Regions from separate parts of the Bradyrhizobium sp. USDA 3311 genome, predicted to be linked through region 3. Evidence: predicted binding sites of a transcription regulator. Region 3 holds the regulator's gene; each other region holds the start of a gene.
The links. The regulator PhoB, encoded in region 3, activates phosphate uptake and scavenging genes when phosphate is short. The targets are predictions, from matches to a motif close to TGTCATNNANCTGTCAT.
Positions count from the first base shown of each region.

Region 1: a site for PhoB is predicted at 959-975, ahead of phnF (phosphonate metabolism transcriptional regulator PhnF). Genes of this name have one in related genera too.
Region 2: a site for PhoB is predicted at 1,077-1,093, ahead of ugpB (sn-glycerol-3-phosphate ABC transporter substrate-binding protein UgpB). Genes of this name have one in related genera too.

Region 1 is NZ_JBSSFI010000001.1:788,366-790,624, forward strand. It holds gene phnH (phosphonate C-P lyase system protein PhnH) at 1-433, opposite strand, end outside; gene phnG (phosphonate C-P lyase system protein PhnG) at 438-902, opposite strand; gene phnF (phosphonate metabolism transcriptional regulator PhnF) at 1,010-1,741, shown strand; gene ACVWW6_RS03880 (GFA family protein) at 1,792-2,214, opposite strand.
Region 2 is NZ_JBSSFI010000001.1:1,366,408-1,368,666, reverse strand. It holds gene ugpB (sn-glycerol-3-phosphate ABC transporter substrate-binding protein UgpB) at 1-1,022, opposite strand, end outside; gene ACVWW6_RS06480 (CaiB/BaiF CoA transferase family protein) at 1,393-2,259, opposite strand, start outside.
Region 3 is NZ_JBSSFI010000001.1:970,916-973,174, forward strand. It holds gene ACVWW6_RS04740 (GcrA family cell cycle regulator) at 1-292, shown strand, start outside; gene phoB (phosphate regulon transcriptional regulator PhoB) at 549-1,256, opposite strand; gene phoU (phosphate signaling complex protein PhoU) at 1,279-1,995, opposite strand; gene pstB (phosphate ABC transporter ATP-binding protein PstB) at 2,007-2,259, opposite strand, start outside.

The DNA of each region.
Region 1 (2,259 bases), 180 kb from region 3:
CGCGCAGCTCGAAGCCCCGCCCCGCGTCAAGGCTATCGACCTGGAGGATCAACGTGGTCGACCGGTCCGGGTATTCGCTGGTGCCAAGCGCGAAGCGCTCGAGCGCCGGAAGCAAGGCGCCATCGCTGATCAGGGCAAAGCTCGCGATCGAGGAGTCCTGAATCACCGGCGCGCCGGTGTGGAACTTGAGCCATTTCACGACTTCCGAGCTTTCCGACATCCGCGCATCGAGCCAGAGCGGCGTGTCGTGATCGAACAGCGTCAGCGCGATCGCGGCGGCGCCGCGCATCATCGGCCCGGGTGTGCCCGCCATCGGCACGATGCGCTGGACCGAACCCGGCCGCGCCATCGCGTCCATGACCGAGCGAAAGGTCGATTGCGCCGACAGCACCTTGTCGGCGAACCCCGGCGGCAGTTCCGCAATCGTGGTCATGATCTCACCCCTCACCGCGCACCATGGTGTAGAAATCAACCTTCGTCGCGGCGGTCTCGGCCGCCGCCTGCTTGCGCCGGATCGTAAGCTGCTCGCGCAACGGTGCGATAACGTCCCGCTCGACCGATGCGGAAAAATCCCGCGACTGCACCAGCGCATCGCACAGCGCGATCAGCCGCGCCTTCTCACCGTCGCGTCCGAGCGTGTAGCCGAAGCCGACCTCGCCGCTCGCGAGCCGCACGGCGGCACGCGACACCGTGGCTTCGCCGAGGTTGAACGGGGCGCCGTCGCCGCCGACCCGGCCGCGCAGCATGACGAGGCCGTTTTCCGGCGCGCGCAGATCCTGATGGGCCGGGAGGGCGAAAGCGCGGAGGCGAGCGGCGATCTCGCCCGCCTCCGCGTGCGCCAGCACGGCCATCGCGGCCTTGCGCTGGGCTTGCTGATTGTTGTGCTGCGTCACCCGATCCACCGAACTTGCCGAACTCAAGTTGTCTATGATAGTAGACAACTTCATACGGAAGCGCCATGACTGTTTCGTGACAAGCGTGTGATTTTCGGGCTAGGCTGACCGGCGATATGAGCATGCAGGACACCGCCTCCACGGGCGTCGCGCTATGGCGCCTCGTTGCCGACGGCATCGAGCGCGGCATCGCCGACGGCCGCTTCGCCGCCGGCGACAAGCTGCCGGGCGAGATGGAGATCGCCGAGACCTATCGCGTGAATCGCCACACCGTGCGGCGGGCGCTGGCAGCCCTTGCCGAGCGCGGCCTGGTGCGCGCCGAACGTGGCAGCGGCACCTATGTCGAGGCGCAGCGCATCGCCTATCCGCTGCGCTCGCGCACGCGCTTCTCGGAGATCGTCGGTGCCGGCGGCCGTGAGCCGCGCGGGCAGTTGATCGAGGCGTCCGACGACGTCGCGACGCGCGAGCTGGCGCGCGAGCTGGGCCTGAAGGTCGGCGCCCCGCTGGTGCGGATCGAGGCGATACGCCTAGCCGACCGCACCCCGATCTGCGTCTCCACGACGTGGCTGTCGGCGGAGTTGTTTCCGGGTGCGGGCAGCGTGTTTGCCGCAACGCGCTCGATGACGAAACTGCTCGAACACTTCGGCGTCCGCGACTATCGCCGCGGCGCGACCCGGATCACCGCCGGCATCGTCGATGCGACCGACGCTGCACGGCTCGATCTGCCGCTGGGACGGCCGATCCTCGTGGTCGATGCCACCGACCACGGTCTCGACGGCAAGCCGCTGGTGACGAAGCATTCGCGCTTTGCCGCCGAGCGGGTGGAGTTTCTGGTGGAGAACGGCTGAGATGCAGCCCGCTCTTCCCCCCGCAAGAGGAGGAGGAAGAGCAGCGCCTGCTACTCCTGCATCATCTCGCCGCTGCCGCCGAACTCGGCGGGGAAATCCTTCAGCTTGGGCAGGCCGTCGCGCATCGGCAGCACCGTCTCGGCGTAGTTGACGTGGACGCCGGGCGTGAACGCCAGGGTGGGGATGGTGGCGGTGAAGACGTCGGTCAGACCGAGCGGCGGGTGATTGGTCATGAGATGGCCGCCGCACTTCCTGCAATATTTGCGCTGGCTGAGCGGCGTCTTGGCGAAGGTCTCGACGTGCTGCGCGCCCTCGGTGATGCGCACCGCGTCGGGCTTCCACAGGCTGAAGGCGTTCACCGGCCCGCCGGACCAGGACCGGCAGGAGCCGCAATGGCAATAGCCCATCGCCTCCGGCGCACCCGTGACCTCGACCGTAACCGCGCCGCAGAAGCAGTGTCCGACATGTTTCATTGGGTCGTCTCCGTTGATGAAGGTTGGAAATCCTCTCCCCGCTCC
Region 2 (2,259 bases), 400 kb from region 3:
TGGATGTAGACTTGGCGATCGGTGTCGGAGAGGAACGTCAGGAATTTTGCGACGCCCTTGTATTCCTCGGCCGACTTGCCGCCCATGACCCAGAGCGAAGCGCCGCCGATGATCGAGTTCTGCGGCGCGCCCTTGACGTCGGGATAATAGGGCATCGGCACGGCGTTGAAGTTGAACTTGGCCTGTGCCTTGACGTTGCCGAAGAAGGCCGACGACGTCAGGTAGATCGCGCACTCACCCGAGGTGAAGCGGCCTTCGCCGGTGTTGGTGCGGCCGGCGTAGTCGTAGGTCTTGTCCTTCTGAAGTTCGACCAGCTTCTCGAGATGCTTGACCTGGAGCGGGCCGTTGAACTCGAGCTTGGTGTCGAAGCCGTCGAGGCCGTTCGCCTTGGTCGAGAGCGGCACGTTGTGCCAGGCGGAGAGCTGCTCGAGGTTGACCCAGGTGATCCATGAGCCGGAGAAGCCGCAGGTCGGATGACCGTTGTCGTGCAGCTTCTTGGCGACCTCGAACACTTCGGGCCAGGTCTTCGGGATCTCGGCGTTGACCTTCTTGAACTCGTCGAGGTTGACCCACATCACGGTCGAGGACGAGTTGAAGGGGAACGACAGCATCTCGCCCTTCGACGTGGAGTAGTAGCCGGTGATGGCGGGCAGATAGATCTTGGGATCGAACTTCTCGCCGGCGTCGGCCATCAGCTTGTAGACGGGCTTCACGGCGCCGGTCGCGGCCATCATGGTCGCGGTGCCGACTTCGAACACCTGCATGATGTGCGGCGCGTTGCCGGCACGGAACGCGGCGATGCCCGCGTTCATCGTGTCGGGATAGTTGCCCTTGTAGGTCGGGATGACCTTGTAGTCGCTCTGCGACGCGTTGAAGTCGGTGGCAAGCTTGACGATGACGTCGTTGTTGGCGCCGGTCATCGCGTGCCACCACTGGATTTCGGTCACGGCCAGGGCCGGCGAGGCCGACATGCCGACCGTGATTGCAAATGCGGCAGCCGCCCCAAAGTGTCGAAGTGCCATCAAGAAAACCTCCCTTGGCCGTCAATAAAGAAGCGCTTGCGCTAGCAGCGCCATATGACGTTCACATGACTGTGTAAGCGGCCGAAACGAAAGCGGCAAGCGTTGGAAAAGGGAAGCCGTCAAATAGGCGAATGCGACGCGGACAGCCTCGTCCGTTCGCGCTGCACACGCGTGGGTCGCGCCGCAGTGCGGCATTGCTCGTGTGAGGTCGACGATCAGGCCGCGGGCTCCAAAACCTCTCCCGCTTGCGGGAGAGGTCGCGCCGAAGGCGCGGGTGAGGGCTCTCTCCTCTGGGGGATTGTCCCATTGCGGAGACACCCTCTCCCCAACCCTCTCCCGCAGGCGGGAGAGGGAGCGCAGCATCGTTGCCCTAGCGCTTGCGCTCGGGGCCGCAGACCGTGCCCTTCTCGACCATCGCGTCGATCTCGGCCTTGGAATATCCGAACTCGCCCAGCACCTCCGCCGAGTGCTGGCTGAATTTCGGCGGCAGCCGGCGCAGGCTCGGCTTGCTGCGATCGAGCCGGATCGGCGAGGCGACGCCCTTGTACCAGTCCTTCTCGATAATATCGCCGCGGTAGATCGTGTGCGGGTTCGTCAACGCCTGGTCGATCTTCTGCACCGGGCCCGCGGGCAGGCCCGCCGCGAGCAGGCGATTGCAGAGCGGCTCGGCCTCATGCTGGCTGAACACCGCGGCAAGCTCGGCGCGCAGCGCCTCGCGATTGGCGATGCGGTCTTTGTTGCGTGCAAAGCGCGGATCGGTGCCGAGCTCGGGCTTGCCGATCTCCTTGGCGAGCTTGCGGAAGGTGCCGTCATTGCCGACGCCGATGAAGATGTTGTCGGTCCTGGTCGGGAAGATCGCGTAAGGCACGAGATTCGGATGCTCGTTGCCGGTGAGGCCCGGCGGCTTGCCATGCATGAAATAGTTCGCGGTGTGCGGATGCATGATGGCAAGGCCGGTCTCGTACAGCGTGGTCTCCAGGAACTGGCCCTTGCCCGAGCGCTGCCGCTCCGACAGCGCCATCAGGATGCCGATCGCTGCATAGAGGCCGGTCGTGATGTCGACCAGCGGCACGCCGATCCGCATCGGGCCGCTTTCGGGCGAGCCGGTGGCCGCGATCATGCCGGTCATGGCCTGGATGATGGCATCATAGCCGGGATTGCCGCCGCGCGGGCCGTCGGCGCCGAAGCCGCAGATCCGGCAATGCACGAGGCGCGGGAATTTCTCGCGCAGCACCTC
Region 3 (2,259 bases):
GGTGAGCCGCCCCATTGCGCGCGGCAACACCGCGCTGGCGCAGGCCTTCGAGGTCGAGGTGGAGGCCGAACCGGTCACCTACGACAACGTGGTGCCGATGAGCCAGCGGCTGTCGCTGCTGGAGCTGAACGAGGCGACCTGCCACTGGCCGGTCGGCGATCCCTCGAGCCCGGATTTCTTCTTCTGCGGCGGCAGGGCGCTGTCGGGCCTGCCCTACTGCGCGCAGCACTCGCGCGTGGCATATCAGCCCGCCGCGGATCGCCGGCGCGCACCGGCGAAGCCCTCGCGGTGAGTTTGTTCTGAAATCGAGTGACGGCCGTCACGCGTTGACGGCCCAACAAACTCGATGTCGTCCCGGACAAGCGCGCCTGAAGCGCGCGCAGATCCGGGACCCATAACCACCGCAAGATGTGGCTACGGGGACTCGGAGTTACCTTCTTCGCGCGACAACCACGCCCTGTGATTATGGGTCCCGGATCTGCGCTTACGCTTGTCCGGGACGACACTGAGAGTGTGGCTGTAGCCCGCTAAACCAACGCCTGCAAACCCTACGTCTGCTCCGCCTTCGCAAAGCGATCATCCAGCGCGTAGCCGGCTCCGCGGACGGTGCGGATGGGATCCTGCTCGCGGCCGAGATTGAGCAGCTTGCGCAGGCGGCCGATGTGGACGTCGACGGTGCGCTCGTCGATGTAGATGTCGCGGCCCCAGACGCTGTCGAGCAGCTGCTCGCGCGAGAACACGCGGCCGGGATGCTCCAGGAAGAACTCCAAGAGGCGATATTCGGTCGGGCCGAGGTCGATCGGCCGGCCCGAGCGCGCGACGCGGCGCTTGTCGCGATCGAGCTCGATGTCGCCATAGGCCAGCACCGTTGCGAGCCGCTCCGGGCTTGCGCGCCGCAGCAGGCCCCTCACGCGCGCCAGGAGCTCCGGCACCGAGAACGGCTTGACGATGTAGTCGTCGGCGCCGGTCGCAAGACCCCGCACCCGCTCGCTCTCCTCGCCGCGCGCGGTGAGCATGATGATCGGGAGCTGCTTGGTCTCGGGCCGGGTCCGCAGCCGGCGGCACAGCTCGATGCCTGACAGTCCCGGCAGCATCCAGTCGAGTACGATCAGATCGGGGATGTGTTCCTTGAGGCGGGTGTCGGCGTCGTCGCCGCGCATCACCGTCTCCACATCATAGCCGTCGCCTTCGAGGTTGTAGCGGAGAAGCTCGGTGAGAGCTTCCTCGTCCTCAACCACCATAATGCGTGCGCCCATGGTGTCGTCGCTCCTTAAGTCTTCAGGTATTCGGGACCGTCGTGGCGAAGGTCGTCATGTCGCCCTTCGGCCGCTTGTCGGTGATCGCCTGGCCCTCGATCATGTAGAACACGGTCTCGGCGATGTTGGTGGCGTGGTCGCCGATCCGCTCGATGTTCTTGGCGCAGAACATCAGATGGATGCAGAACGAGATGTTGCGCGGATCCTCCATCATGTAGGTGAGGAGCTCGCGGAACAGCGAGGTGCAGATGGCGTCGACTTCCTCGTCGCCCTTCCACACCGCCATCGCCGCCGGCAGATCATGCGCGGCATAGGCGTCCAGCACCGACTTGACCTGCTGCTGCACGAGGTCGGTCATGTGCTCGAGGCCGCGGAACAGCTTGAGCGGATGAAAATCCGTCTCCAGCGCCGCGACGCGCTTGCCCATGTTCTTGGCGAGGTCGCCGATGCGCTCGAGATCGGTCGCAACGCGCATGGCGCCGACGATCTCGCGCAGATCGACCGCCATCGGCTGGCGGCGGGCGATGGTGAGCACGGCGCGCTCCTCGATGCGCTTCTGCAGCGCGTCGAGCTCGGTGTCGGTGGCGACGACGCGCTGGCCGAGCGCGACGTCTCGGCGGATCAGCGCGTCGACGGAATCGACGATCATGCGCTCGGCGATCCCGCCCATCTCGGCGACGAGCCGGGTGAGCTCCTGGAGGTCGGTGTCGAAGGCCTTTGCGGTATGTTCAGAACCCATGTCCCGTCTCCTCAGCCGAACCGGCCGGTGATGTAATCCTGCGTGCGCCGGTCGCTCGGCGACGTGAAGATCTTGCTGGTGTCGTCGAACTCGATCAGCTCGCCGAGATACATGAACGCGGTCTTGTCGGAGACGCGCGCCGCCTGCTGCATGTTGTGGGTGACGATCGCGATCGTGTAGTTCTCGGACAATTCCTGGATCAGCTCCTCGACCTTGGCGGTCGAGATCGGGTCGAGCGCCGAGCAGGGCTCGTCGAACAGGATC